Methanospirillum hungatei JF-1: one gene and its partner. Each later gene encodes a partner of the first gene's protein in a complex. Links are inferred from orthologs where the notes say so. Each region holds a gene or a part of one and is shown on either strand. Other genes may lie near its edges. The genes, in order: MHUN_RS12695 and MHUN_RS05440.

Region 1 (16,234 bases):
TGGTTAATCTTTACCGTCAGCTGATCTGCAAAACCTCCTGCTCCACCATAATATCCCTCCTGGGTCGTGACGATGGAGTCCTTGGTTACCTCGTCAATCTTTGCGATGATCTCTGTTCCTACCGGAGCAGGGAGGTAATTGAAGGTGACCGGGCCATAGAACTGGTATGGAGTAAAGGGGGTATCCGGTTCAAGGGTGTAAATGAAGATATCCCATCCGCCAAACCGGTCATCCTGCCAAACAACCTTATCACCATAGATATCAGGACGTATCTGGTTTCCAGGACCGACACAAACCGCATAGGTCTTCGGGATCTGGAGGTTTACCATGTAGATATCGCTGTTATTCTCCTGATCATACCTGGTCCACACGATCTTGGATCCTGATACGGCAGGCTCTACATCATCATAATCATCAAAGGTGACAGCGGTTGTCATGTCCTTTTTGATGTTATACATGAAGATGTCCCATTTTCCGTTCCGGTTGTCCTCCCAGACGACGTAATCACCGGAGATTCGTGGATTCTGCTGGATACGGAGATCTCTTGTCACCTGAACTGTTTTATCGGTCTTATAATTATAGAGGTAAATGTTCCAGTCGTTTTTGTTGTCATCAAGCTGCTGATAGACAATCCAGTCGCCATCGATGTCAGGGTTGGCCTTATCTTTGTCATTTGGATTGATGTATACCGGCCTGGCACTGGTACCTACCTTTACCATCCCGATATCCCTGATATCATCATTGCCAAAGTCCTCAAACACAACCATATCCTGGGAGACAGCCGGTCTGAACTTATTGGTAGTATCCACATACACCGGGCTTTCCTTGTGCATCGGTATGTTATATGAGTAGATGTCAGAGTTCTTGTGCCGGTTATCATCCCAAACAATAATACCTCCGGAGATGTCCGGATTATTCTGATCGCTCATAATATTAGCGACCATCTGTCGGTTTCCGGACTTCATATCATAGTACCAGACCTTTCCCTGTCCTTCGTATTGTGTCCAGGTAACATACTGTTCGTCAACCCGTGGGTCCCAGTCAAAGACTGAGTCAAAGGTCATCTGTTCTTCAATACCTGGTGCCTGCGCAATCAATTCTTCTGCTGAGAAACTTACAACAGGCTCAAATTCAACGATCTCCTCTTCTGCAAGGCAGGGCACAAGCAGGAGGAACATCAGAACCATTAACAGTGATGCGATTTTCATGGTTTTTCCTCTCATATTGTACAAAAATTGGTGATACATTCTCCTTATATGCCGATAGCGGCAAGATCTCCCTCTTCACTCATATAAATCCAGTATCCATATCCGGGATACAGAACATTGGCATTACTCTCCGGCACGTTCATGATGGTGCCCTGATACCGCTGGATCGAGGAGTCAAAGCCGATTACATAGATCCACTGGTCTCTGACTGAAAGCAGGGCATTCTGTGCAGGAACCGTATTCAGGCTGGTTACTCCGAAGGTATTCCATCCTTTGACCAGTTTTCTGGTCGGTGGGATCTGAAGAGCGTCACCGGCAAAGTAGAGGTATATTGCATCTTTCTTGGTTGAGTAAATCCAGACCGCATCAAGAGGATTGATAACCGTATTAGCACTGACGGTGCTCCAGGATTTTGTCCGTGGATTATATGCAAAGATACTGTGACCGCCGACATCAACATGACCAAAGAGGGCTTTGGCGGAGTTTTGTCCATCTGCAAGCATCTTTGGTACAGAGATGAAGTTCCACCCCTGGTTCAGGGTGACCTGTGCCTCTGGCGGGCTGACTATTCCGGCGGTAATAAGGTTCTGTTTTACAACGCTCTTTGTCTGCCCGTTCCACAGGGTTGTCATCAGACCGACAGAATAGACCCCGTTTCTGGTATATACATGGGTCGGGTTTCTTTCAGAAGAGGTTGTTCCATCGCCGAAGTCCCAGTACCAGGATTTCGGGTTTCCTGATGACTTGTCTGTGAACTTGACGGAAAGGGGAATAGCCCCCTGGGTCGGAGTTGCCGTGAAATCAGCAGCACTGGAAGGTTTTGAGACGAAGTTAATGTTCTTTAAGACTTTCAGACCACTTACAACCAGCTGACTCTGGTCTCCCTCTGCCCCGGTTGCTGTCTGGAATCTGATGGTCTTTCCAATGTCGGCATTGGTGATCGGCACTTCAAGGTATGGTCCGTTTTCAGAGCCGTATGAACCGGCGATCTGGGTAGTTATCTGTCCCCGAATCTGATTGTCTATAGTGGCGTAGATGGTATTTCCTGCAGCAAGAGGTGTTCCGTCAAGGGTTGCCCGGCCCCAGAATGAATATCTGGACTGGGCAGACACAATGAAGGTCAGGTCAAGTCTCTTCTGAATAATCTGACCACTTGCGGAAGAGACATCTGCGGATGCGATGATGAGATCGCCCTGCGGGACCGAGACCGTCACCTGTTGTCCGGCAACATAGGTAGCCCCGCTGAACTGAGCGGTAAAGGTTATATATTTCCCATTATCGGTCTGGTACACCGGAACGTTCAGGGTGCCGTACTGCCCGTTTGTCGTAACGGTTGTCTGCCCCCTGATCTGATTGTCAATGACTGCGGAAAGGACTGTTCCTGCTGGTGCATACTGCCCGTCAAGCAGAACTGACCCGCTGAACTGGTAGGTAGTCGGCGAGGGAGTTGTTCCAAAGGTCAGGTCAAACCAGCCACCTACCTGTTGTCCGACGCTAATACTCTGGGAAGCCTGCAGAGATGAACTGCTGGTTGTTGCCGTAAAGATGATCGTCTTTCCAGAGTCGTTCTGATTGACCGGGATTGCAAGGCCGGTATAGGACCCCGCGGTGGTAACCGTAACCTGTCCCCTGATCTGGGAATCGATGGTTGCGGTAATGATTGTTCCAACCGGTGCGGGCATGCTGTTTACGAATGCATTCCCGGAGAGGGTATATGTCTGGACGGGTGGAACCGATGAAGCAGAGAGATCCTGCCTCATAACTCCGCCCGTGCCGACGGTAAGGACCTGATCTGCCTGGAACTCGTTCAGTCTGAATGAGATGGTTTTGCCTGTATCTGCACTGGTAATCGGAATCTCAAGGAACGGTCCGTAGGAGGATCCATAACTTCCAGCCTGCTGCACCGTGGTCTTTGCCCTGACCACCCCGTCAATCAGAGCCTTGACTTCAGTCCCGACCGGTGCTGCATTTCCGCTTATCGTGGCAGAGCCATAGAGCTGATACTTCCCAGATCCGACTCCCTGTGAGAAGGTATACAGGAATATGTTCGAGTTTCCAGTCCGGTAATCCTGCCAGACCAGATGATTTCCATAGATCGACGGATTCTTCTGGTCTCCCTGGTTGGTTGTTACCTGGTAGATATACCCGGTAATAAGGTCAAGCAGGTAGATATCTGCGTTTCCGTTCCGGTAATCCTCCCACACCACAAGCGGACCAGAAACATCAGGATTTACTGCCTTATACTTACTATCGGTCAGTTGGTACTCCTGGAAGGTATCCAGCGTCATGGCATAGATATCAGAAATTCCATTCCGGTTATCTTCCCAGACAACAATCTTCCCGCTAATCCGTGGGTTTCTCTGATCAGATCGGTCATTTGTCAGCTGGTACTCCTTCCCGGCGGTAATGTCATACAGATAAATGTCGGCATTACCGTTCCGCCAGTCTTCCCAGATAATATATGATCCGGAGATGTCAGGTCTCTTCTGTTCTGCAAGATCCTTTGTTACCGCCTGGCTGGTTCCTGAATTCAGGTCAGCCATGTAGATATCAGGATTGCCACTTCTCCAGTCCTGCCATGCGATATATCGTCCAGATACCACCGGCTGGTTCTGGTTGGAAGTTGATGAAGAGATTGGCGCTGCAGTGTCGGTCTGCAGATCATACCCGTTGATGTTGGTTACCTGGTTTGATCCTGCTCCGGCCTGTTCATAGACGACGATTCTGCCAGAGATATCCGGGTTGGTCTGATGAAGTTTCCCCGGATATACCGGATACAGCCCACCTGACTGTATATCATACAGACCAATGCCGGAAACACCTGCATTCCATTCTTCAAAAACAACTCTTCCATCAGAAACTTTCGGGTTAATATGGTTCAGGTTTCCGAACGTGATCTGCTTCTCAGCTCCCCCGCATGACTCTGAGGAGAGATCAAATCTGGTAGTATCTACCGTCACGGTATTCGAGATGGTATACTCATCAGGGTTTTGTGCAACCGAAAGAATTGCAATACCGCTTGATGCACTCACCGGGGTACTGAATGATATATTCCCCGCCTGGATCTCTTCTCCTGTTCCCCCTGTAGGAGAAAACACAATCTCCTGTGCAGTGACCCCACCACAGAGGAGAATAAGCAGAATAATTGGTACATATCTCCACATCTTCATCATTACGCCTCCCATCCGCAGGTAGACCCGAATTGATTCAGGTGATACCCTTCACATGATATATGTGCTAATCTGTACGCTTAGCTCTATTAAATACTATCATTTTCAAACCCGGCTCTGGAAATGCCCCTGACCGGAAAACAAGACCTAATTCTGTTAATAAGGATTTATATCAATATATTGGATCCGATAAATCCTGAGCGCGCCAGATTTCTATGAGTGGGTCTTAATTATCTTTTGTGCGCGAAACGTATCAACCGAGTCAATCATTTCTCGAGAGTGATACCATCATTATGGTTCAGAGAAAGATAGCTCTGTGAATCACATGACTGATACCGGTATCCGTCCCGCAGCAGAGTGTTAATACAGGAGCGAATATGAGGTGTGAATTATGAATCCGAGGATAATTGTTGGGGTATCGGGAGCATCAGGGATGCTCTATGCCAGAAGGCTGCTTGACCACCTGGCTGGAAAGGCTGAGGTTCATATCATTCTGACTCCGGTGGCGTGTGAGATTGCCCGTCATGAACAGGTATCCTTTGAGGATTCTGATCTTATTGTTCATTCGCCTGATAATCTTGCATCTCCGGTTGCGAGTGGCTCATTTCTTCATCAGGGTATGGTCATTGCACCCTGTAGCATGAAGACCCTGTCTGCAGTCGCTCATGGCTTTACGCCAAATCTGCTGACCAGAGCTGCGGATGTGACATTAAAGGAACGAAGACCCTGTATTCTGCTCCTTCGTGAAAACCCCCTCTCACGTATTCATATTGAAAATATGCTTCGTGCCCATGATGCCGGAGCACTCATCATGACGGCGAGCCCTCCCTTTTATCACCGGCCTGATGATATCACCGGGCTTGTGGATGCGGTTATTGCACGGATACTGGATCATCTGAATATCACACACTCAATAGGCGGAAGATGGAGTGGATATCCATGAGGACATTTATTGAACAGATGAGAACCAGGGGTCTTGTCACTGATGTGCATGATCCGGTTTCCTCACGATATGACGCACCAAAGCGTGCATTCAGTACAGACCGGCTTTTGTTCTTTCATAATCTTGATGGCAGAAAAGCGGTTATGAACCTTGTCGCAACCAGGGAATCCCTGGCTGTGGCCCTCGGTGTTGCTCCCGAAATTCTGGTTCCCCGGCTTGCTTCCTGCCGGTATGACGGAAAACTCCTCGATGCAGGATCCCTTCCCATGAGGCCGGTAAACCTTGATGAAATTCCCATCATGGAAAATTATCCCGGAGAGGCCGGGAGATATTTAAACTCGGGTGTAGTGTTCTCCCGGTACGAAGGGGTTGAGAATGCCTCTGTTCACCGGATGCTCAAAGCGGGAAAAGACAGACTTGTTGCCCGTCTGGTGGAAGGCAGACATACGCATACCCTTCATAAGAAAGCCCTGGCCAATGGAGAGCGACTCCCGGTTGCAATCGTCATCGGTATGCACCCGCTTGTCCTCTTTGCCAGTTGCAGCAGAGTCCCGGAGAGCATGGAACTGCCCTTTGCCGCTGAACTCCTTGGTGGTGAGATGCCGGTATATACCCTTTCGAACGGGGTCAGGGTTCCTGACGCTGAGATCATCCTTGAAGGGTACATTGGAAATGAGACGGCTGTTGAAGGCCCATATGTGGATATCACCAGGACCTATGATCCTGAACGGGTACAACCGGTGATTGAGCTGACCGGGATGTATACGAAACCTGACTTTATCTACCACGGACTTGTAAATGCAGGGGATGAGCATAAACTCCTGATGGGAGCACCCTATGAGCCGCTCATCTACCGGTCAGTTGCCGGAGTGACCGGGGTTACCGATGTGGTCCTGACCAAGGGCGGATGCGGGTACCTGCATGGCGTTGTCCAGATTAAAAAACGAACCGAGGGAGATGGGAAAAATGCCATCATGGCTGCATTTGCTGCACATACGTCACTTAAGCATGTGGTCATTGTTGATGGTGATATCAATCCCGGCAATCCATCTGACGTAGAGTTTGCCATTGCAACACGGGTTCGTGCAGACCGTGACACCCTCATTATTCCCGGTGTCCGTGGTTCATCGCTTGATCCATCCAGGATCGGGGACGGGCTCAATGTCAAGATGGGTATTGATGCAACCATGGAGTTAGGAAAGGAAGAGGAGTTTGTCAGAGCGGTCTGGGAGGACTGATCATATGCACCTGACTGCAGAGGAAGAGGCCATTCTCAATGGAGAGGAAGGGGAGACAAAACAGCAGCTCCTGGAGATCCTGGTCGGAGTCGGAAAGGTCTTTGGTGCTGAGGAGATGGTACCGATCAGGAGTGCCCAGGTCTCCGGAGCGTCATACAAGACCATCGGTGAATGGGGGCTGAAATGGCTGGCAAGTCTTGATGCCCATGCTGCGGTTCCGGCAGTCCTCAACCCGGTCGGGATGGATCGGATCAGGTGGGAGGAGATGGGAATAGATCCCGGATTTGCAAAAAAACAACTTGAGGTCATCTCAGCCTATGAGCGTCTTGGCATCAGGCTTGAATGCACATGTACTCCGTACTACCTGAACATCACCGAGTATGGGGACCATCTGGCATGGTCAGAGTCCTCAGCGGTCAGTTATGCAAACTCGGTCATCGGTGCCAGAACCAACCGGGAGGGTGGCCCGTCAGCTCTTGCAGCAGCGATAATCGGGAAAACACCAAAATACGGACTTCACCTGGTGGAGAACAGAAAACCCGGTATTCATATTCAGGTTGAAGGTGAACCAAAGCAAGCCGATGCATCCTGGTACGGGGCACTCGGGTATCTGGCCGGTAAAATCAGCGGGAATCGGATTCCACTCTTTTCAGGAATCCGACCGGGCAGGGATCAGCTGAAAAATCTCGGGGCAGCGATGGCGGCAACCGGGGCTGTTGCCCTGTATCATGTGCAGGGTATCACCCCTGAAGCACGGGTCTTCTCCTATAGTACCGAAGGGCTAGAGCAGTTCGTCATCAACGCTGATGAGGTGGCATCCCTCTTTACCGGCGAGCAGGTGGATGCAGTGGCTATCGGATGTCCGCATTGCTCTCCTGATGAACTCATATACCTTGCATCCCTCCTGGAAGGATGTTCGGTTACAAAACCGGTATACATCTTTGCTGCACGGGATGTCATCGAACGTGAGAGTGAGCAGATCAGAAGGATAGAGCGTTCCGGAGCCAGAGTGTATGCCGATACCTGTATGGTCGTCTCCCCAGCCCTTGAACGGTATGATCGGATCATGGTAAACAGCGGGAAGGCACTCTCCTATGTTCCGACCATGTGTGGAGCCGGGGCTGTCATCGGGTCAACGGAGGATTGTATCCGGGTAGCCTGCACCCCTGAGTGATGATGATCATGGATGGCAGGATAGTTTAACGTAGTTGTATCCTGATACTGAGAAGCAACTGATGCCTGATCCCGGGGAGTCATATTACGAGCTATTAAATGTCAGGCGGGATGCCTCACCCGAAGAGATTACGGCATCGTATAGAAAGCTGGCAAAGGTGCTTCATCCTGATGTATGCGGTAGTCCAGAGGCTGAAGAGTTATTCAAGGTCGTGAATGAGGCGTACCAGGTCTTAAAAGATCAGAAGAAACGGGAAGCATATGATATCTCCCTCCTGGAAGCGGAAGGATCAGACTATGGGCGGTATTACAGCGGAGGGAGGCGGTACCGGGATCCCCGGACCTGGTACTATGCCCATCTTCACCAGTCCTATCATCCGCCCCGCTCATCACCTGATCAGGAAACCCCTAAAGCCCGGAGATCATCTATCCCCCGAATCCTGCAGGTTGTTCTCTTTTATGCAACCCTGTTTATGGCCATTATCATTCTGGTCCAGCTCTTCCTCCTTCCCTGGATGAACGGAATAGCAGCATCTGAAGCGAGATCACTATTTGAGGCCGGGAACCGGTGGATGAATGAAGAGGAGTATCAGAAAGCGATTGAGAGTTATGGGAGTGCGGTCGAAAGGCTCCCCGGGTTTTCAGATGCCTGGCGGGCCAAGGGTCTTGCAGAGATAAGGAAGGCCGAGGAGTTGTCTGACAGAGGATTCGGGACCCAGGCTGAACCTTATTATCAGTCCGCGATCCGATCATTCAACCAGGCATATCCTTCTTTCCCTGAAGATGTTCAGGTTCTGTCAGGGATTGGCAAATCACTCTTTGCCCTTGGAAGAACAGAAGAATCAGTTCCCTATCTGAAGAAATCATTGGAGATGCGACCAGGTGATTCTGCCATTCAGACCCTCCTTGATCAGGCCCGGTTGAAAGGCGGACTGAAGGGAGCATGAATCTCATCACTCCCGTTTTTTTCAGAGAATCAGCACATTATCCACTCATACGACAAACATAATACTCACATCTCATCATGGCAGACATATCACCCCGGATGCAGGAATATTATGACCGGCTGAATGCAGGTCTTGCACAGGCGATGGAGGTTGCGAAGACCGCCAGGAAGACTGGACTCGACCCTGAGACGGTTGTCGAGATCCCAATTGCAAATGATCTGGCAGACCGGGTTGAGGCCCAGGTGGGTATCCCCGGTGTGGCCCAGATGATCCGTGAACTTGAAGCGGTCATGTCCCGAGAAGAGGCGTCCCTTCATATTGGCGATTATTTTGCAGAAAAGAAGTTTGGAGAGACGACAAAAGAAGAGATCCTGGATCATGCAATCCGGACTGCCATGGCTCTCCTCACCGAAGGGGTCGTTTCTGCACCCATAGAAGGAATTGCCAAGGTTGCGGTGAAGAAAAATGATGACGGATCTGAATACCTTGCTATTTACTATGCAGGTCCCATCCGGAGTGCCGGAGGAACGGCACAGGCTCTTTCCGTCCTGGTCGGTGATTATGTCCGGAGAATTCTGGGCATGTCACGATACATGCCACGGGAAGAGGAGATTGAACGGTATATCGAGGAGATCAGGCAGTATAACTCCATCATGAGTCTGCAGTATCTCCCATCCGAACGCGAGATCCGGCTTATCATCAGTAACTGTCCAGTCTGTATTGATGGTGAACCGACTGAAAAGGAAGAGGTATCAGGTCATCGGAATCTGGAACGGGTTGAGACAAACACCGTCCGGGGAGGAATGGCCCTTGTCATCGCCGAAGGTCTTGCCTTAAAAGCACCAAAAGTCCTAAAAAACGTCAGAAAAATGAAGATGGACGGCTGGGACTGGCTTGAAGAGATGATCCAGGCCACTGCCGGAAGCTCATCATCAGAAGAAAAGGAGGTGGGCATTCACCCGAAAGATAAATTTCTCAGGGATTTAATCGGAGGAAGACCCGTCTTTTCATACCCGATGCGGGAGGGGGGATTCAGGCTGGTATATGGCCGCTCACGGAATACCGGCCTTGCTGCAGCGGGTCTGAATCCTGCAACCCTGCATATTCTTGGGGATTTTCTCGCCGTCGGAACCCAGATGAAGATAGAAAGGCCGGGAAAAGCTGCCGGAATCTCCCCGGTTGACAGCATTCAGGGCCCGACGGTCAGACTCATCAATGGTGATGTGGTCAGGATCCATGATGCAAAACGAGCCAGGGAACTCTCATCCCAGGTCAGTCATATCATCGATGTTGGTGAAATACTCATCAGTTATGGCGAGTTCATGGAGAACAATCATGTGCTTGTCCCGTCTGCGTACTGTGAGTCCTGGTGGCGTCTTGAAGGAGGCACCACCCGTCCGGCAGATGAAGATGAGGCTATTCTCCAATGTGAGTCCGGATTATACCTCCATCCTGATTACCTCTACCTCTGGGATGATCTCAAACCTGCCGAGATTAGGAGCCTTGCTGAGTTTATTCACAAGCATGGCACGCTCGCTGATAAAACCCTCATTCTCCCGCTTGATCCCACGATAAAGGAGTATCTGGAGCGTGTGCTCTGTGAACACCAGGTGAGGGAAGGTATGATCCGTATCACCCCATGCAGGATAGTTCTCAAATGTCTGGGGCTTGACAGCTCCCTTGCTCTCTCCGATTCCTGGGAGAAGGAACTCCCTGAGTCCGCGTTGGATCTCGTGCAGTTTCTCTCCGGAATGAAGATGAGATCAAAGGCAGGGACCAGGATCGGGGGACGAATGGGAAGACCAGGGAAATCAAAGCCCCGGGAGATGAAACCTGCCCCCCATGTACTCTTTCCGGTCGGGGAAGCAGGAGGGTCCCGGCGGTCAGTGCAGGAAGCCTCCAAATTCTCCTACCAGGCAAATACCGAAGGGGGGAACCTGCAGCTTGAGATGGGTGTCAGGCGATGTCCTGCCTGTGGGACTGAGTCATACAAAAACCGGTGCTCATGTGGAACCCATACTGAACCGGTCTTGTCATGTTCACGATGCGGAATTGAGGTCCAGGGACCGGTATGCCCCCAGTGTGGCATGGAGCCCACATCAGTCAGGCAGTACACCGTCAATGTCCGGCAGATGTTGCAGCAGGCTTTTGCTGACCTTGGCATGCGGGATCGGGATGTTGAACTGGTGAAAGGTGTCAAAGGACTTGTATCACGTAATAAGCCGGTCGAGCTCATAGAAAAAGGGGTGATCCGGGCTGCAAACAAGCTCTTTGTCTTCAAAGACGGGACAGTCAGGTTTGATATCATTGATATGCCGCTCACCCACTTCAGGCCCAGAGAGATTGGTGTTTCGGTTGAGAGACTGCGGGAATTAGGGTATCTGCAGGATATATATGGAGTTCCCCTGCAGAATCCTGACCAGGTTCTTGAACTGCCCCCCCAGGATATTCTTGTACCGGAGGGCTGTGGGGACTACCTCTTCTCCTGCACCCGGTTTATTGACACACTGCTCGAGAAGGTCTATGGCCTTCCTCCCTTTTACAACCTTGAAACGCGGAGTGATCTCGTCGGCCACCTGGTCATCGGTCTTGCTCCCCACACCAGTGCCGGTGTCCTTGCCCGGATCATCGGATTTTCAAAAGCAAATGTGGGATATGGACATCCGTTCTTCCATGCTGCGAAACGGAGGAACTGTTTTCATGGAGACACCCTTATCGAGATTTATGCGGACGGGATCCTGGAGGAGATTCCGATCAGACGTTTTGTTCTGGAACACTTGGATCTCTCACAGGCTGGAGTGGACGCTCTGGGGACATTCTATGCCGACCCGGTTCGGCCGGCCCATGTCAGAAGTGTTGACACTGGTGGAATCCCGCATCTCCGAAAGATAACATCGGTCTCCGTGCACAAGGCACCAGCAAACCTGATTCAGTTCTCAACCTCACGGGGAAAGAATCTCCTGGTAACCCCTGACCATGCCATGCTTGTCTGGGACGTCTCATATTTACGGAAAATAAGGGCTCTTGAGGTGAAAATAGGCGATGCAGTTCCTGTATGGGAATCTGGCGTGGTAATCAGTGACCGGATTGTATCCATCGATTATGTTCCCTGTGAGGATGAGCGGGTGTACTGCCTTACGGTTGATAGGGATCATAATGTAGTTGGAAACGGGATCTTCACCGGCCAGTGTGACGGTGATGAGGACTGTGTCATGCTGCTGCTGGATGGTCTGATTAACTTCTCCCGTTCATTTCTCCCGGTAACACGGGGTGGCTCGATGGATGCTCCTCTGGTCCTGACGAGCAGAATTGATCCGACTGAGATTGACAAGGAGAGTCATAATCTGGATGTCTGTGCGACGTACCCGATTGAGGTGTATGAGACCGCTCTCCGGTACGGGAATGCCAAGGATGTGGAGAGTCTGGTTGACCGGGTTGAGCGCCGGCTGAATACTCCTGCACAGATCGAGGGATTCTTCTTTACTCATGACACATCAGATATTTCTGCCGGCCCCCTGGAGACGATGTATACCCAGCTTCAGTCGATGCTGGACAAGCTTGACTGTGAACTCTCCCTTGCAAAGCGGATTCGAGCCGTAGATGAACACGATGTTGCAGAACGTGTCCTGAAGACCCATTTTATTCGCGATCTGCAGGGAAACCTCTCTGCCTTTTCAAAACAGAAATTCCGGTGCACCAAGTGTAATACCAGTTACCGCCGGATGCCTCTTGCCGGAAAATGCAAATGCGGCGGAAATATTATTCCAACTGTGCATGAAGGGTCGGTGAAGAAATATCTGCAGATGTCCAGGCAGATATGTGAAGAGTACAATATTACCGAATATACCCGTCAGCGGATAGAAGTAATAGACATGAATATCGAGTCCACATTCGGAGAAGAAAAGGTTGAACAGATGGGCCTTGCAGATTTCATGTAATGCCGCTCTCAAACCGGTAATTTCCTTTGGGAACCCGCATCACAAACCTGGCACCGGTTCCATACTCTCCTGTTTCGGTTATGGAAATTCCGGTTATTGCGAGGATCTCCCTGACCAGTATGAGCCCTATTCCTGCTTTTCCTTCAAGGTTCAGGGATAAGATCTGCTCCTTGTAGTCTGAAGGAACCCCAATCCCGTTATCTTCGTATATGAGCAGCAGATCCTCTCCGTCCTGTTCTGTCCTGATGCCGATTATTGTTACCCGTTCACCATGTGTGATGGAGTTTTCGACAAGGTGCAGAAACACCTTTTCCAGGAATGGATCAGCATAGATGAAGAGCCCTTTCACGAAAATCTCCCTGGTAATTCCTCCCATACTCAGGTGAGATATGGCATAGATGAATACTTCCTCAACATTCTGCCAGACTGCCGGTTTTAATCCCATATCCTGGTAATTTTTCATGAAGAGGACGAGACGGTCGATGGATCGGACAGCACTCCGGCTCCGTTCAAGGTATTTTTCAGCATCAGAATCCCGGACGATATCAGCAGCAAAGTCAAGATACCCCCGAAGAATGAAGAGCTGGTTGTTCATGGTGGTGCGGGTGAGATAATTGAAGAGATTGAGTTTCTCCGTGGCTTTTCTGATTGCATTCTCAGTCCGCAGCCGTTCTGATATATCCCGAATGGCAGCAACAATCCATATCTTTCCTTTCCAATCAAAGACCCGGCCGATAATCTCCACTGGAAACCGTACGCCTGATTTTTTCTGATGATATCGCAGGGGAATGGCAAATGTTCCGGTCCGGACTTCTGATGAAAGTATTCTGGTAGTATCTGGCTCTGCAGATAATGAGGTGATATTCATCCCGATGAGTTCACTCTTCTGGTATCCATACATCTCGACGGCAAAGAGGTTTGCTTCTAGTATCTCTCCGGTGCTTTGATCAATGAGGAAAATTGCCTCTTTTCCAAGTTCAAAGAGGTTATAGTATTTCTCGTGGCTCTCCAGAAGTTCTTCCCGTGCTGCCTTCTGCTCGGTGATGTCAAATGCAAGCCCGATTACTCCGGTGACAGATCCTTTTGCATCGGTAATAGGCACTTTTCTCACGGTGAGCGGTATCTTTGTTCCAGATTTTTCAGGGATAGTCTCTTCCGGGATAAAGAGCGGCTTTCCTGATGCAATGACAGTGTCATCCTGCTCCTGGTATCTGGTTGCGATTTCATGAGGGAACAGGTCATAATCGGTCTTTCCCTTTATCTCATCTGCCCTCAGACCTATCGTATCACACAAGGTCTGGTTTGCATACTGGTATACTCCATTCCTGTCTTTCAAAAAAGCATATCCGGGAAGTGCATCAAGAAGGGTCATCATTAACTTTTCAGTTCTTCTCCGAACAAGCATAATGGAAAGGAGGGTAATAAGAGCAGCAGCCAGGATTATGATAACAAGCAGGGCAGCCATGATAAACCCGTAATACTGCTCAATGAATGCCGGTGGCGTATGCAGGAGGATGCTTCCCGGAGGGATACGCTCCTTTGGCACCTTAAATCGTTCCAGAACGGCATAATCAAATATCAACTGGGTTGCATCAGTTCCCACAATCGGAATTTGAGATATCTCTTTTCCTGACAGTATCTCCGAGGCCATCTGACCGGCAATATATCCCTGCCTGTATCCGGAAAGGATACTCCCTCCAACGGTTCCCCGTCCGGTATTAAAATCATAGAGGTTGAAAACCGGAACCGGGCTTATTGCTGCTACTTTCTCTGCAAACTGACCGATGTCTACGATGGCACCGGTTTTATCCACCGACCATGAACCAATCAGGATGGCCGTTCCTGGTGTCTGGTTTCGGATCTCCTCATATACTTCCCCGGTTGTGATATCACCGATGTAGGTGAACACTGCCCGATTCTGATAGTTTCGGCTGGCTTTCCTGATGATCTCTGCAATTCCTTTTCCGGATTCTGTATATTCACAGAGTACCAGGATATGCTTTGTATCTGGAAAAAGGCGGAAAATGCTGTCAATGGTATCTTCCGGGTTTATTGCTTCGATAACACCGGTAGTTTTTGGGTATGTGTCTGGCCGTATCTCATCAAATCCATTCAGCGCGGTGAAGATTATCGGTGCATCTGAAAAGATTTCGGTACGGTGCTTCAGCCCAAAGATGAGTGCGGCATCGTCGGTGGTTATGAGGAGATCCACCGGTAGGTTTTTGTATCGGTATCGTAGAAGGTCTTCGACAAGGTTCAGGTTCTCTTCAGTTGGGTAGTTCTTCCAGTTCAGGTATTCAAATGAGATGGAGGTATTTGCCGGCAATGGCCCCATTCCTGCCAGGATACCCTGGGATATATTTGCCGTCCAGGTCAGAGTTGGGTTATAGGAATGCAGGACCAGGATGAACTGCCCGTTGTCCTGATTGGATGCGGCTCCAATGCTTTTTGAAAGAAGAAGAGCCATGACCAGCAGTGCGAAAAGCCGGAGTATTGTGTGGATGGTGGGGGACCTGTCCATTCTCTTGAACCTATTATGTGTGGACTAAAGTAAGTATCGATCTATGATGACCGGTCAGTAATTTATAGAAGGTTTATATGTGGGTGTCCGGATGTGAAATCATATCAAAAATATACAAATAGGATCCTCACCAACCTAAGTACGTCAGCTTGGTGTGGATCTCTTCCATACCATCTCTTCTTCTTATTGTGCGGGGATAGCCAAGTGGTCAAAGGCGAACGCCTCAAGAGCGTTTCTCGTAGGAGTTCAGGGGTTCGACTCCCTTTCCCCGCATATACCTCTTTCTCCGGTCTGATGGTTTGAATATTCATCATTTTCAGGTAGAAAAAGATTTTTTAAGTGCTCATATTCACTTTCTTAAGGTCTGACGAGTTCAGGCTCGCCAAGCGATAGCAGGTGATGGACAGCGTGACATCCAAGCCATGTTTCACCATGATCACATGGTTCCCGGTCTGCCTTGCCTTTGTTTCCATACCCGGGACATCTTCGATATATCCAACATCATGGAGAGTTTGAGCTACTTCCAGGGGCTTCCGGGATCCCCTTTCATCTGTTCCCAGCTTTTCATTTTAATATGAACTTGGAAGATATTGGATAGTGATCCACCATCATTCTCATGGTGGTGGTGATCATTGAATACGATCAAACCGATCCAGGTTCATCACCTTGGCCCATGCCGCAACAAAGTCCTGAATAAACTTATCTTTTCCATCTGAACATGCATATACCTCAGCAAGAGCCCGAAGCTGGGAGTTCGATCCAAAGATGAGATCGACTCGTGTTCCGGTCCACCTAATTTCTCCGGTTCTGCGGTCCCGTCCTTCATAGAGGTCTTCTGTCTCTGAAACCGGAGTCCATTCCGTTCCCATATCAAGGAGATGTACGAAATAATCATTCGTCAGAGTTTCAGGCTTATCGGTAAAAACCCCGTGTTTTGTCTGCCCGAAATTGGTATTCAAAACCCGCATACCTCCAATAAGCACGGTCATCTCCGGAGCAGTAAGCATCAGCAGCTGGGCTTTGTCGATCAGCATGGCCTCGGGTTTCATGGGAAGATGACGTTTTGCATAGTTCCTGAACCCGTCTGCCATCGGTT
Region 2 (12,726 bases), 1.5 Mb from region 1 along the record:
TCCCTTTACTCTGCCTGGAGCCTTCCGGTATATCAAAGACTCTGAGCCAGTATGCCCGTCCAGTTGAGGTGAAACAGAGGAGATGGTCATGGGTATTTGCAACAAAGACCTGTTCTACATAATCTCCATCTTTAATGGAGATTCCCATAACACCTCTGCCTCCCCTGCCCTGAACCCGGTAGGCATCCACATCCATGTGCTTGACATAATTCTGGTGAGTCAGACAGACAAGAACCTGCTTGTTAGGGATAAGATCTTCCCTGACAATCTCCTGTAGATCACCGGTGATCTGGGTTCTTCTCTTGTCGGCGTATTTTTCCCGAAGTTCCTGAAGTTCCCGGGAAATTTCAGCCCTGATATTATCCTCGGATGAGAGAAGTTCGATAAGCTTTCTGATTTCAGCTTCCAGTTGTTCCCGTTCATCGATAAGTTTCTGCTTTTCAAGAGCTGCAAGCCGGCGAAGCTGCATCTGAAGGATTGCACCGGCCTGTGCTTCATCAAGGGAGAATTTGGCAATAAGTGCTTCCTTTGCCTCATCTGCAGTCTGTGCTGCTCGGATAGTCGTGATTACTGCGTCGATATTGTCGATTGCATGGAGCAGACCCCGGAGGATATGAACCCGTTCTTCAGCTTTTCGCTTGTCAAACTCGCTCCTTCTCGTAATAACCGTTATTCGATGACGGACAAACTGCTCAATCAGAGGGATAAGTCCAAGGATCTTTGGCTGACGATCAACGATTGCGTAGTTAATAATCCCAAAGGTGCTTTCAAGAGCAGTGTGCTTATAGAGGTGATTCAGGATCAGCTGAGGTCGTGCATCTTTCCGAAGATCGATGACAATCCTCATGCCGTCCTTGTCAGATTCATCCCTGAGATCCGAAATCCCTTCAATCCTCTTCTCTTTGACTAACTCTGCGATATGCTCGATAAGTTTGGCTTTATTAACCTGGTACGGGATCTCGGTGATGATGATCTGGTTGCGTTTTCCTGATTCATCTATCTCTGCAACCCCCCTGACGGTCAGTTTCCCCTGTCCGGAGAGGTATGCATTCTGAATCCCGTCGGTCCCCATGATGATACCTCCGGTCGGGAAATCAGGACCGGGCATAATCTGCATGAGTTCATAGACCGTCGTATCCGGGTGTTCCAGGTAGTGACAGACGGCATCACATACTTCTCCCAGGTTGTGGGGTGGCATTTTGGTTGCGATACCAACAGCAATACCGTCAGATCCGTTAATGAGAAGGTTGGGCAGTTTTGCCGGAAGGACAGATGGTTCCTGCAGGGATTCATCAAAGTTCGGGACAAACTCGACGGTCTCTTTTTCAAGATCGGTGAGAAGTTCTTCTGCTTCCCGTTTCAGTCTGACCTCAGTATAACGCATTGCTGCAGGGGCGTCACCGTCAACAGAACCGAAGTTCCCCTGACCGTCGACCAGCATCATCCGGTACGAGAAGGGCTGGGCCATCTTGACGATGGTATCATAGATGGATGCATCACCATGCGGGTGATACTTACCCATGACATCTCCGACTACACGGGCGGATTTTTTATATGGCTTGTCATGGGTGTTTCCCATCTCCCACATGGCAAAGAGTGACCGCCGGTGCACTGGTTTTAATCCATCCCTGACATCAGGAATTGCACGCCCGATGATGACAGACATTGCATAATCGATATAGGAGGATTTCATCTCCTCTTCGATATTGACAGGATTGACCTTCGGGACAAAGAGTGGCTGCTGGGATTCTTCAGATGTCAAGGTTCGTCACCTCTTTTGCATGCCGTTTGATAAAATCCCGACGGGCGGTTACATCATCACCCATCAGCTTTTCAAAGATCTCATTTGCGTATGCTGCATCCTCGATGACTACCCGTTTGAGCACTCTTGTCTCCGGGTCCATGGTTGTTGCCCAGAGCTGGGATGCATTCATCTCTCCAAGACCTTTGTACCGCTGAACGTTCACGCCTTTTTCACCCATCTCCTGTAAAATCTCTTTCATCTCCTCTTCGGTGTAGGCGTACTTCTCCTGTTTTCCCTTCGCAATCCGGTAGAGAGGAGGCTGGGCCAGGTAGATATATCCTGCTTCAATGAGTGGCTGCAGATATCTGAAGAAGAATGTCATGAGAAGAGTGCTGATATGGGCACCGTCCACATCCGCATCGGTCATGATGATGATGTGGTGATACCGTGCTTTTTCGATATCGAATGACTCGCCCACGCCGGTCCCGATTGCTGAAATGAGTGCCTGAATTTCATTATTTTTCAATATCTTATGGACCGTTGCCTTTTCAACGTTCAGGATCTTACCACGAAGGGGAAGAATCGCCTGGAACCGTCTGTCCCGCCCCTGTTTGGCACTGCCACCTGCAGAGTCTCCTTCCACGATGTATATCTCACTCTTTTCTGCAGAGCGTTCTGAGCAGTCGGCAAGTTTTCCTGGAAGTCCTGATGATTCAAGTGTGCTCTTTCTTCTGGCAAGTTCTTTTGCTTTACGTGCTGCTTCCCTGGCCTGATATGCCAATACAGCCTTGTCAACAATAGCGGCGAGTTCTTTTGGATGCTCTTCGAAGTATTCACAAAGTGATGCATAGACCAGTGAATCAACAATTCCTTTGACTTCACTGTTCCCCAGTTTCATCTTGGTCTGGCCTTCAAACTGGGGATTTGCCATCCTGACTGATATAATGGCAGTAAGACCCTCTCTGACATCATCACCCTTGAGGGAGAGGTTCTGGTCCTTGATCGCCTTGTTTTCCTTTCCCATTTTATTGATGGCCTTGGTAAGGGCAGATCGGAAACCCTCAAGGTGTGTCCCGCCTTCCTTGGTATTGACACTGTTTACGTAGGTGTATACTTTTTCTGAATATGCGGCTGCATACTGGAATGCGATGTCAACCTCAACCCTGGCTTCTTCATCTTTTCGGCTAAAAGAGATGACCGATTCATGGATTGGCTGAGCTTCGTGATTGAGATATCTGACATATTCTGATATCCCGCCCTCATAAGAGAAGACTTCGCTGCATTCCTCCAAATCCTCACACCGCTCGTCAGCAATGCTGATGGTGATCCCGGAATTCAGAAATGCGAGTTCACGCAATCGGTGAGCAAGAATATCATAGTCAAACTCAATCGTTTCAAAGATCTTCGAATCCGGTTTGAACCTGATCATTGTTCCGGAGATCTTGGAAAGATATCTATTCAGAAATTCTTCTTTTGTTTCCGGGCAGTTGTCGGGAAGGCTCCCGTACCGCTTTATATACCGATCCTTGATCTCTTCAAAGTCTTCTTCTTTTTTCTCAAGGTCTGTCTGTGGCTGACCTCGTGAAAAGAACATCCGGTACTCATACCCGTCTTTCCAGACCGTAGCAGTCAGTTCAACAGAGAGTGCATTGACAACTGAGACACCTACCCCGTGCAGACCCCCTGACACCTGGTAGGTATTTTTATCAAACTTTCCACCTGCATGAAGGACCGTGAGAACTGTTTCAAGAGCAGTTTTGTTATCATTGTCCTTCATCGGGTCAATTGGGATACCACGCCCGTTGTCCTCCACACTGACGCTCCCATCCTGGTGGATGACAACCTGGATATGGGTACAGTATCCTGCAAGGGCTTCGTCAATGGAATTGTCAACCACCTCATAAACAAGATGGTGAAGACCACGGCTATCGGTAGACCCGATATACATGGCCGGCCGTTCCCTGACCGGTTCAAGGCCCCGTAGAATTTTGATATTCTCAGAATTGTATGTATTGGACAGACAAAAACCTCCCAAAAAATATGTGATGCGAAAATGTGTCCAATACTATTGGTGTTTGTACAACTAAAACATGGTGATTCAGCTGCAAAAATATGCATGGATCAATCAGGCTGATTCAGTCTTACTCCCTGCTTCGCGCACTGATTTCATGTAAAATAACCCTACAACTGTGAATGTAATCACCGGCGAGACAAATTCAGGGATGTGAAATCCGAAACTGTCAATGAGCATGATAATCCCCAGACAAAGGATTGAATACATTGCTCCGTTCTTCAAAAACCGGTATTTTTTTATCCTGTCAATATTGCCGACGGTTATCTGTCTGACAGCAATGGCACCAAGGGCGTTTCCAATCAGAATGAGCGGGACTGACATAGTAAAAGCAAATGCCCCAAGAACTCCATCAATAGAGAATGTCGCATCAATGACTTCCAGGTACAGGATTTTACTTATGTCAGACATATCCCCGTTGATAAGTTTCTGCTCCTGCAGTTCTGCATTCTGGCGGAAACCATGAACAATAAAAAAGGCCGTGGATCCGACAACTGCTCCAAACGCCATCATGGCATTTTTTTCAATTGCAAACCAGACAATTGCCATGAGCAGGATGGATACTACTGCATAGAACCAGACCCCCTTGGAAAAGAAGTACCGTTCTCCAGGAAGCCCGAAGTGTTTCTCTTCAAGGAAGAGCCAGTGAAAAAAGAGAAAGATAAGAAATGTTCCCCCACCAATGAGCAGAATAGGGGAAGAGGTTTCTATGGCCTCTTTTATATCAGGATTGTCACTGAACATGGCAGTGAAAGCCTCCCATAAAGTCAGTTCAGGTGTTGAAAACCAGACAAGGAGGAGAGGAAGCAGTCCGCGGACCAGAAATACGGCGAATAGGATTCCCCATAGCAGAAACCATCTCCGGTATTTTGGTTGCATGGAGCCGAGCACTTCTGCATTGATGATAGCGTTATCAATACTACAGATTATCTCGAACATGCACAGACCTATTATGGTCAGGATGATTGTGAAGAGTTCCACAAAAGAAGGTATGAGACGAAAAGGATATGAATACCATCTATTCTGTTATCTTTACATGGCAGAAGATTGATAATTATAGCACGTATATTATCAGGATTAAAAGGGAGAGCACGATGGTACCTTCTGGTCACCAGTTCACTATATATATTCAGTCCTCCTATCCGATGATATGAAGAATCAGGTCCTCCTCATTCTTGTATTTATATTGACCATAGGTATTCTGTCATCAGGTTGTATAAATCAGGACTTAGGTTCGCTCTCTGATAGTGGTCCTGTTCCGGTATCGACCGCCGGAGAGCCGGTGGTAACAATGACACAGATCCCTTCTTCTGCAGAGCCTGTTCAGAAACGGGTGATGACTCCTGATACACCCGGTTCCGGGCAGCTAAGAGTTTTTATTGAGGACACCTTTCCAGAACTAACGAAAGCTTATATGGCAATCAGGACTGCTGATCGTGCTCTTGATGCAGCTGGTATTCAGGAAAAGGCGCTGGCTCTTGAGACGGCTATTAATGACCTGACAGATGAGTATTCCCTTGACCGGTCACTTCCTGAAAAAAATGTCTTCCCTGGTCTCACATCAAAAGAGGAAGTTATTTTTAACAAATACCTGGGTTTTATCAGATCTCTTGGATCCTATGCATCAAGTCTGAAACAGGCTGTGTACTGGAAGAATGCAGGGACTGATGCGGCATCTCTTGGAAATTACCGTCGATACCAGGATCTTGCAGATAATTATGGGAAGAAAGTGATTACCGATATAAAAACACTTGATGGCTATTGTTCGGAATGGGGATTTCCATACCTTGATAAAAAATATGTCAGGGAATATTCTTTTAGTTCCTGATTTTCAGACCTGATTCACTTTTTCATCAGGGATGGTCAGAGTTCCTGCTGTCCCGTCTACCTCTACGATTGTGCCGGATGGAAGGCTGGTAAGGGGAGTTTTAATCCGGTCGATCATGGGTATCTTTCCCATTATGGCGCCGACAACGATGATGGTCTCTGCTTCCTGGTTGATGATCGCCGCTGGAGCATGTCCATTGCGCGAGAGGGCATAGAGAATATAACTCCCGACTGTTGATCCTTTCCCATATTCAAAGGCCAGAACCGACCCCGTGATGTCTTTTCCTTCAAGCGGGTGACCGGGTTCTAATACAATTCCAGTCTCCGGATCTACGCCGGAGAGAAATGAGATTGGATCAGGACCAATGAGCAAGGGCCCTTTTCCAATACCACGCGATATTCCGCGTCCCTGTATTATCATGCACACTCACGTATAAGTAGAACGACTGGATAATTATGTACTATGGAACAGCCTCTTGCACGTATCTCCTGTGAAAATGAGATTCACTATCAGATCCGGATCCAGGAGCTGGAGGCCCAGAATCTTGAGTTGTCTATCAGATCAGAGGAATTAATCAAGGAAAATTCTGTACTGAAAAGAGAGAATTCACAACTCAAACGAATGCCCCTCTTTGTTGCGCTGGTAGTGGATGTTTTTGAAAATGGCGAGGTTTATCTTCGTCAGATGGGGAACAACCAGGAGTATGTAACTGTACTCGCTGATGAACTGCGCCCCCACATCTATCCGGGATGTAAAGTCGCTGTAAACAATGCTCTTTCAGTGGTGAAGGTGCTTGAAGAGACCTATGACTCAAGGGTCAGGGTAATGGAGCTTGATGAATCCCCCGAGGTGACCTTTGAGTATGTCGGAGGTCTTAGTGGTGAGATAGAAGAGATCAGGGAAGCGGTTGAATATCCGCTGACAATGCCTGAAGTTTTTGAGCGGATTGGTGTCGAACCCCCCAAAGGAATTCTTCTCCATGGGCCTCCGGGGACTGGAAAAACCCTTCTTGCAAAAGCAGTCGCTCATAATGCAAAAGCCACTTTTATCCGGATGAGTGGCAGTGAGCTGGTTCATAAATACATTGGTGAAGGTGCCCAGATGGTCCGCGAACTCTTTTCACTGGCACGTGACCGGGCCCCGTCTATTGTGTTTATCGATGAGATTGATGCAATCGGAACAACACGGACCAATGACGGGACAAGCGGGAGTGCTGAGGTGCAGCGTACCCTGATGCAACTGCTGGCAGAGATGGATGGGTTTGATAACCGGGGGGATGTCAGGATTATGGCAGCAACCAACCGGGTTGATATGCTTGATGCGGCACTTCTTCGTCCTGGTCGTTTTGATCGGATCATTGAGATACCGGTACCTGATATCATCGCCCGTGAGGAGATATTAAAGATCCATACCCGAAAGATGAATCTTTCCCCTGATGTAAATCTTGCTGAAATATCTGTTCTGACCGAGGGGCTCACCGGTGCACAGATTCAGGCAGTCTGCAGGGAAGCAGGTATGTTTGCCGTTCGGAAGAGTGCATTTGAAGTAACGAACCAGGATCTGCTTGATGCCATAAACAAGGTTACCGGCGAAGAGCATGATTCTGAAGAGCGGATGTTCCGCTAATATCGTTTTTTATGAATCTGCTGATTTTCAGCAGACCGGGGATAAGGTTATATCAGGAACTCAGGAGATCCGAGACCGCATGGAATGCGCTTCGGTTTTATGGTCCTGTAGAAACTCCGGTCGGCATAATTGTTAAGGTCAGTTCACTATCTGCAGCGCTCTCCCTGGCTTCAGATTTGAAGTACTTTATCAGGAAATTTGGGTCTGATTATCTTTTTGAGATAGCTCCTGGTATGTATTGTACCCCGTCCGTTGCCAGATCACGGTATCTTGAAAGAGAACCTCACGCAGATCCCTGGCCCTGGAAGATCTGGTACCGGGTCAAAGGAGATGGTAACCTGGTAAAATATGATACCTTTCCAGAATTATGCACTCGTGATAGAGATCAGGCGTGTGACGAGGATGTTTTCGAAGTACTCTGTTCTGAAGAAGAGTGCACCGTCTGCCGGCTTTGTGCACCTGAAGCTGTCAGACCGGACAATCTTCAAAAAACAGAAGAGGGAGAAGAAGAGTAATCAGGCAAACATAACGCCTGCGGTCGTCAACCTGTGATCCCTCTCAAAGTCACATCTGAATTTATTTAGAGCAGTCAGGAAATCTTCCTGATCAACTTGCGGGTGTTCCTTCCTGATAGCAAACATGCCGGCTTCCATACAGATTGCATTCAGTTCTGCTCCGTTTCTCCCTTCAGTAAGCCGGGCTACCTCCATAAGATCAACATCCTCTGACAGGTTCATACACCGGGTATGGACTTTCAGAATGGAGTATCTGCCTTCGGTATCAGGGAGAGGAATTTCAATAATCCTGTCAAAACGTCCCGGACGCAGGAGAGCTGCATCAAGAATATCAATCCGGTTTGTTGCACCGATAATTTTCACATCACCACGTGGCTCAAAACCATCCATGGCTGCGAGGAGTTGCATAAGTGTACGCTGCACTTCACGGTCTCCAGAGGTCATGGCTTCTGTGCGTGATGCACCGATGGCATCAATCTCATCGATGAATACGATTGATGGTGCCTTCTCTTTCGCAAGGTCAAATAGTTCCCTGACAAGACGGGCTCCTTCACCAATATATTTCTGGACCAGTTCTGAACCGACAGTGTGCAGGAAGATTGCATGGGTCTCATGTGCAACGGCCTTTGCAAGAAGGGTTTTACCCGTACCAGGAGGGCCATAAAGCAGGACTCCTTTGGGTGGGTTAATACCTATCTTCTCAAACAGATCAGGTCTTGTCATCGGAAGTTCGACCGCTTCACGAATCTCCATAATCTGCTTTTCAAGGCCGCCTATGTCCTCATAGGTCTCAGTCGGAGCGTCAACCAGTTCCATACCATATACCTGTGAATCATATGTGCTTGGGAGCACTTCCACTATAGCCAGGGATTGCTGATTTAAGGTACATCTGACACCGGCTTTCAGGGTGGTCGGATTAACTGCCTGTGACACCCTGACGAGAAACCGGGGCCCCGCACTAGAACGCACAACAACGCGGCCGGAATCGATGATATCAGTTATGGTTCCGACAATGAGCGGGGGGGTTTTCAGGTGTTCAATCTCGCTTTTCAGCTTCCTGACCTCCCGTTCGTACCGGATCTTCTGGGTCTCAATATATCGCTTATCTGACTCCAGTTGCCGTATCTGCTCTTTCAATTCCTGGTTTTGCGATTCCATTCCTGCAACCCGGTCTACTAAATACCGGTATAACTCGTCAGGAGTTTTCATGTCATCCGGGTGGCGGGCTGCTTCTGCCATCTGATCAATCAGGTATATAGGGGTAAGTGACTATATGATGTTTGCGAAAATGCAGTGTGAAATGTGCGGCGCAGAAGCCAAAGGCCCTTTGAAAAGGATCAAGATCGAAGGGGCCGAGCTCTCGGTGTGTAATGGCTGTGCAAAATATGGCACTGAAGTCCAGGGAGCAGTTCCCCGGACATCTGCAGCACAGGCAGTACGAACATCCGCCTATTCCGGTTCCACAAGACCACAGGTCCAACGATCCAGGGATCTGTTTGACCGGATGGGAGGCGATCTTGTTGAAGATTATGCTGACCGGATTCGGGATGCACGGATGAAACTGGGAATGACCCAGAAAGATCTTGCCCTTGCCATGATGGAGCGTGAGCTCCTCGTAAAGAAACTTGAAAAAGGCGAACTGATACCGGAAGATGAGGTTCGAAAGAAGTTGGAAAAGATACTCAATATCAGTCTGCTGGACGAAGGTTCATCAGAACCGACTGATCTGCACCACGCCAGGATGACTACCACGATGGGGGATGTCATCCAGATCAAGAAGGCGAAGAAGTAATTTTCCTCATTTTTTGTGCGTGAAATGATAATGTAGGCATTGTACATCATCCATGCTATGCTATGGCATGGCACGATAGCGATAGGTTTATAAGTAACAACACTGACCCCTGATCATGACAAACTGTGTGGAGGGTGTGAAGTCTGTTGCGTTCTGCAGTTCTGCTTCTTCCAGCTTGTCTTTTGTACCGAACGACCGTTCTGACGAGTATCGTTTTTATTCGTTCTTTTTTAGCTTTTATCAGTTTTTTTGGTACTGAGTGATTACTCGTATCAAAAAGGAGTGATCTGTTATGAGAGGGAAAGATATCAGACTTGAAAGAATCATGAATCGCAACACCAGAAAGACAATTATTGTTCCCATGGATCATGGAGTAACCCTTGGACCCATTGAGGGCCTTGTGGATCTTCCTGATGCAGTAAATTCTGTTGCAGAGGGGGGGGCAAATGCAGTCCTAGGTCATGTGGGTCTGGCCCTGCATGGTCACCGGCAACGGGGCCATGATGTCGGCCTTATTCTGCATCTCTCGGCATCGACTGCTATCGGGCCGGATCCGAATGAAAAAGTGCTGGTCAATTCGGTAACAAATGCCCTGAAGATGGGTGCAGATGCAGTTTCGATGCATGTGAATATCGGTGCCGATTCTGAAGCACATATGCTGACCGATCTCGGGCATGTTGCCATTGAATGTATGGAATGGGGAGTTCCGCTCCTTGCCATGATGTACCCGCGTGGCCGGAAGATTGATGACGAACATGCCGTGGAGCATGTACGGCTTGCGGCCAGGGTGGCTGCAGAACTAGGAGCTGACCTTGTGAAGACCAATTACACCGGTGATCCTGATACTTTCCGTGAAGTTACCAGGGGCTGTCCGGTTCCGGTTGTAGTGGCAGGAGGATCAAAGACGGATGATCTTACCACTCTTGAACTTATCGAAGGTTCGATGGAAGGCGGGGCAGCCGGACTCTCTATCGGAAGAAATGCGTTCCAGCATGCAAATCCGGCATCATTTGTCCGTGCTTGTGCAAAAATTGTTCATGACGGTATGAGTGCAGCTGAAGTGCATGAGATGCTGAAAGGAGGCATGTTATGATTGGAAAACAGATCCGTATCGAACGGATAATGGATAGAAATACCGGAAAAGCGGTAATAATCCCCATGGATCATGGGATGACTCTGGGACAGATTGACGGTCTTTTAAATATGACCGAGACTGTTGCCGAAGTATCTGACGGTGGAGCAAATGCCATCATCCTGCATAAAGGCCTTGTACGTCCGGGTCATCGGAGAAAAGGACGGGATATAGGGCTTATTATTCATCTTTCTGCCGGTACAAGCATGAATCCTGACCCGAATGACAAAGTCCTCATCTGCAGTGTTGAAGAAGCGGTATCACTTGGAGCAGATGCGGTATCCATTCACATAAATCTTGGTGCACCACAGGAATCAAAGATGATTGAATCTGCCGGCATGGTTGTCCGTGACTGTAACCGTTGGGGGATTCCTCTCCTCGCAATGATCTACCCGCGTGGGAAGGGTATTGATCCAAATGATCCACGACATGTCGGTCATGCGGTTCGTGTGGCTGAAGAACTGGGTGCTGATCTGGTAAAAACGAACTACACCGGTGATCCGGAATCATTTGCAAAGATTGTGAAGGCATCGTCCATCCCGGTACTGATTGCAGGTGGAGAGAAAGGAGAGGACCTGGACTGTTACAAGACCATCTACGATGCTGTCCACTTTGCAAAATGTGCCGGGGTCTGCATGGGAAGAAATGCTTTCCAGCGTGACAATGTTGCAAAATTTGTGTCCAATATATCGCAGGTCGTACATCAGGGAGTCCGTCCTGAGGCTATTTGAGGGAATATGAAACAGGTATTTGTAGACCTTCGTCCGTGGGATAAGGAACTTGCAATAGCCGCCCTTGAATCAGGAGCTGCAGGAGTAATTGCAGATTCAGCAGGTCCGGTCAGAGAACTGGGCCGTATTCTGGTCATCGCTCCTGATGGGGATCTAATTCCGGGGCAGGATATTCATGAGATTACTATTGGGAATACAGAGGACCAGGCTCGTGCAATGGAAGCTGCCAGGACCTGCCGCATTATCGTGCACACTCCTGACTGGACGATAATTCCTCTTGAAAACCTGGTGGCATGCGGGGACAATGTAATAGCCGTCGTTTCAGATATAAAAGAGGCTGAGCAGGCTCTGACTGTACTTGAAAAAGGAGTCTCGGGTGTCCTCGTGAAAACGGATGATCCGGACCTTGTCAGATCCATATGTCGGATGGTTCAGTCAGGAATATCCGGACAACAACTCCACCGTCTGACCGTAACCACTGTAAAACCTGCCGGAATGGGTGAGAGGGTCTGTGTCGATACCTGTTCTCTTATGGTTGACGGCGAAGGGATGCTTGTTGGAAATACATCATCCGGATTTTTTCTCGTTCATGCAGAGACGCTTGTAAATCCCTATGTAGCGCCCAGGCCGTTCAGGGTGAATGCAGGTGGCGTTCATGCATATCTGCAGGTTCCGGAAGGAAAGACTGCATATCTGGCTGACCTGAAGGCAGGTGACCGGGTGATGATAGTTCATGGAAACGGATCCTGCCGGGAAGCGACTGTTGGCAGGGTGAAAATTGAACGGCGTCCGCTCTTTCTTGTTGAAGCAGAGAGCGAGTGTCAGAAGGTATCAATTATCCTGCAGAATGCAGAGACCATCAGGCTTGTTCGCCCGGATAATTCGGCAGTATCTGTAACCTCACTCAAACCCGGTGATGTTGTCCTGGGCCGTGTAGAAAGTGGCGGTCGTCATTTTGGTATGGCAATTGATGAGACCATCATTGAGAAATAACATGAAGATTGGCATCATTGGCGGGACCGGGGGCATGGGAAATCTGTTTTCACAGGTTTTTCGCAACGCCGGTCACGAAGTACTCATAGCCGGACGGAATACTCCCCTAAAGAAAGAGGATATTGCCCGCCTGGCTGATGTCATAGTAATTTCTGTTCCGATCAGAGACACGGTCTCTGTCATTTATGAGATAGCCCCCCTCCTTGGTGAACATCAGATCCTGGCAGATCTGACTTCATTAAAGATTGATCCGGTCAATGCTATGATGTGTTCGAAAGCCAGGGTTATCGGACT

Evidence for each region.
Region 2: the proteins of MHUN_RS12695 (region 1) and MHUN_RS05440 are in contact, whole or in part, in a crystal structure (PDB 7CNS), measured with the Thermococcus kodakarensis proteins. The link is inferred for Methanospirillum hungatei JF-1 from one-to-one orthologs. Residues at the interface, in WP_011250200.1 of Thermococcus kodakarensis: Ile25, Ala28, Leu29, Ile32, Tyr33, Ala47, Gly48, Asn53, Ile54, Ala57, Glu60, Phe61, Leu62, Tyr99, Ser128, Glu129, Ser130, Asn145, Arg146, Glu147, Gly148, Gly149, Pro150, Ser151, Leu153, Tyr164, Leu201, Gly202, Asn203, Gly227; in WP_011250199.1 of Thermococcus kodakarensis: Arg6, Lys7, Ile8, Leu27, Gly28, Thr38, Arg58, Gly59, Lys60, Gly61, Ser62, Thr63, Val64, Ser66, Tyr67, Val68, Tyr70, Ala71, Lys74, Glu86, Ala87, Glu88, Thr89, Ile90, Ala92, Thr93, Ile96, Ile97.

Annotation. Positions count from the first base shown.
Region 1 is NC_007796.1:2,693,832-2,710,065, reverse strand. The notes cover bases 5,762-8,648. They hold MHUN_RS12695 (aconitase X), read left to right. Parts: upstream 5,762-6,563; coding sequence 6,564-7,733; downstream 7,734-8,648. Other genes in these bases: MHUN_RS17715 (DnaJ domain-containing protein), read left to right, coding at 7,795-8,648; MHUN_RS12700 (UbiD family decarboxylase), read left to right, coding at 5,762-6,559. Also shown: MHUN_RS19775 (PKD domain-containing protein), read right to left, coding at 1-1,208; MHUN_RS19770 (PKD domain-containing protein), read right to left, coding at 1,253-4,393; MHUN_RS12705 (UbiX family flavin prenyltransferase), read left to right, coding at 4,770-5,321; more of MHUN_RS12700, read left to right, coding at 5,318-5,761; more of MHUN_RS17715, read left to right, coding at 8,649-8,679; MHUN_RS12685 (DNA-directed DNA polymerase II large subunit), read left to right, coding at 8,757-12,617; MHUN_RS12680 (ABC transporter substrate binding protein), read right to left, coding at 12,610-15,138; katG (catalase/peroxidase HPI), read right to left, coding at 15,768-16,234. UniProt on the Methanocaldococcus jannaschii protein: Component of a hydro-lyase that catalyzes the dehydration of mevalonate 5-phosphate (MVA5P) to form trans-anhydromevalonate 5-phosphate (tAHMP).
Region 2 is NC_007796.1:1,165,063-1,177,788, reverse strand. Bases 4,356-7,256 are described here. They hold MHUN_RS05440 (aconitase X swivel domain-containing protein), read right to left. Parts: upstream 6,064-7,256; coding sequence 5,647-6,063; downstream 4,356-5,646. Other genes in these bases: MHUN_RS05435 (proteasome-activating nucleotidase), read left to right, coding at 6,106-7,256; MHUN_RS05445 (hypothetical protein), read left to right, coding at 4,966-5,643; MHUN_RS05450 (DUF475 domain-containing protein), read right to left, coding at 4,356-4,796. Outside these bases: gyrA (DNA gyrase subunit A), read right to left, coding at 1-1,762; MHUN_RS05455 (DNA topoisomerase subunit B), read right to left, coding at 1,752-3,764; more of MHUN_RS05450, read right to left, coding at 3,870-4,355; more of MHUN_RS05435, read left to right, coding at 7,257-7,269; MHUN_RS17265 (hypothetical protein), read left to right, coding at 7,281-7,784; MHUN_RS05425 (proteasome-activating nucleotidase), read right to left, coding at 7,785-9,023; MHUN_RS05420 (multiprotein bridging factor aMBF1), read left to right, coding at 9,058-9,576; MHUN_RS05415 (2-amino-3,7-dideoxy-D-threo-hept-6-ulosonate synthase), read left to right, coding at 9,869-10,669; MHUN_RS05410 (2-amino-3,7-dideoxy-D-threo-hept-6-ulosonate synthase), read left to right, coding at 10,666-11,439; MHUN_RS05405 (3-dehydroquinate synthase II), read left to right, coding at 11,446-12,432; MHUN_RS05400 (prephenate dehydrogenase/arogenate dehydrogenase family protein), read left to right, coding at 12,434-12,726. UniProt on the Methanocaldococcus jannaschii protein: Component of a hydro-lyase that catalyzes the dehydration of mevalonate 5-phosphate (MVA5P) to form trans-anhydromevalonate 5-phosphate (tAHMP).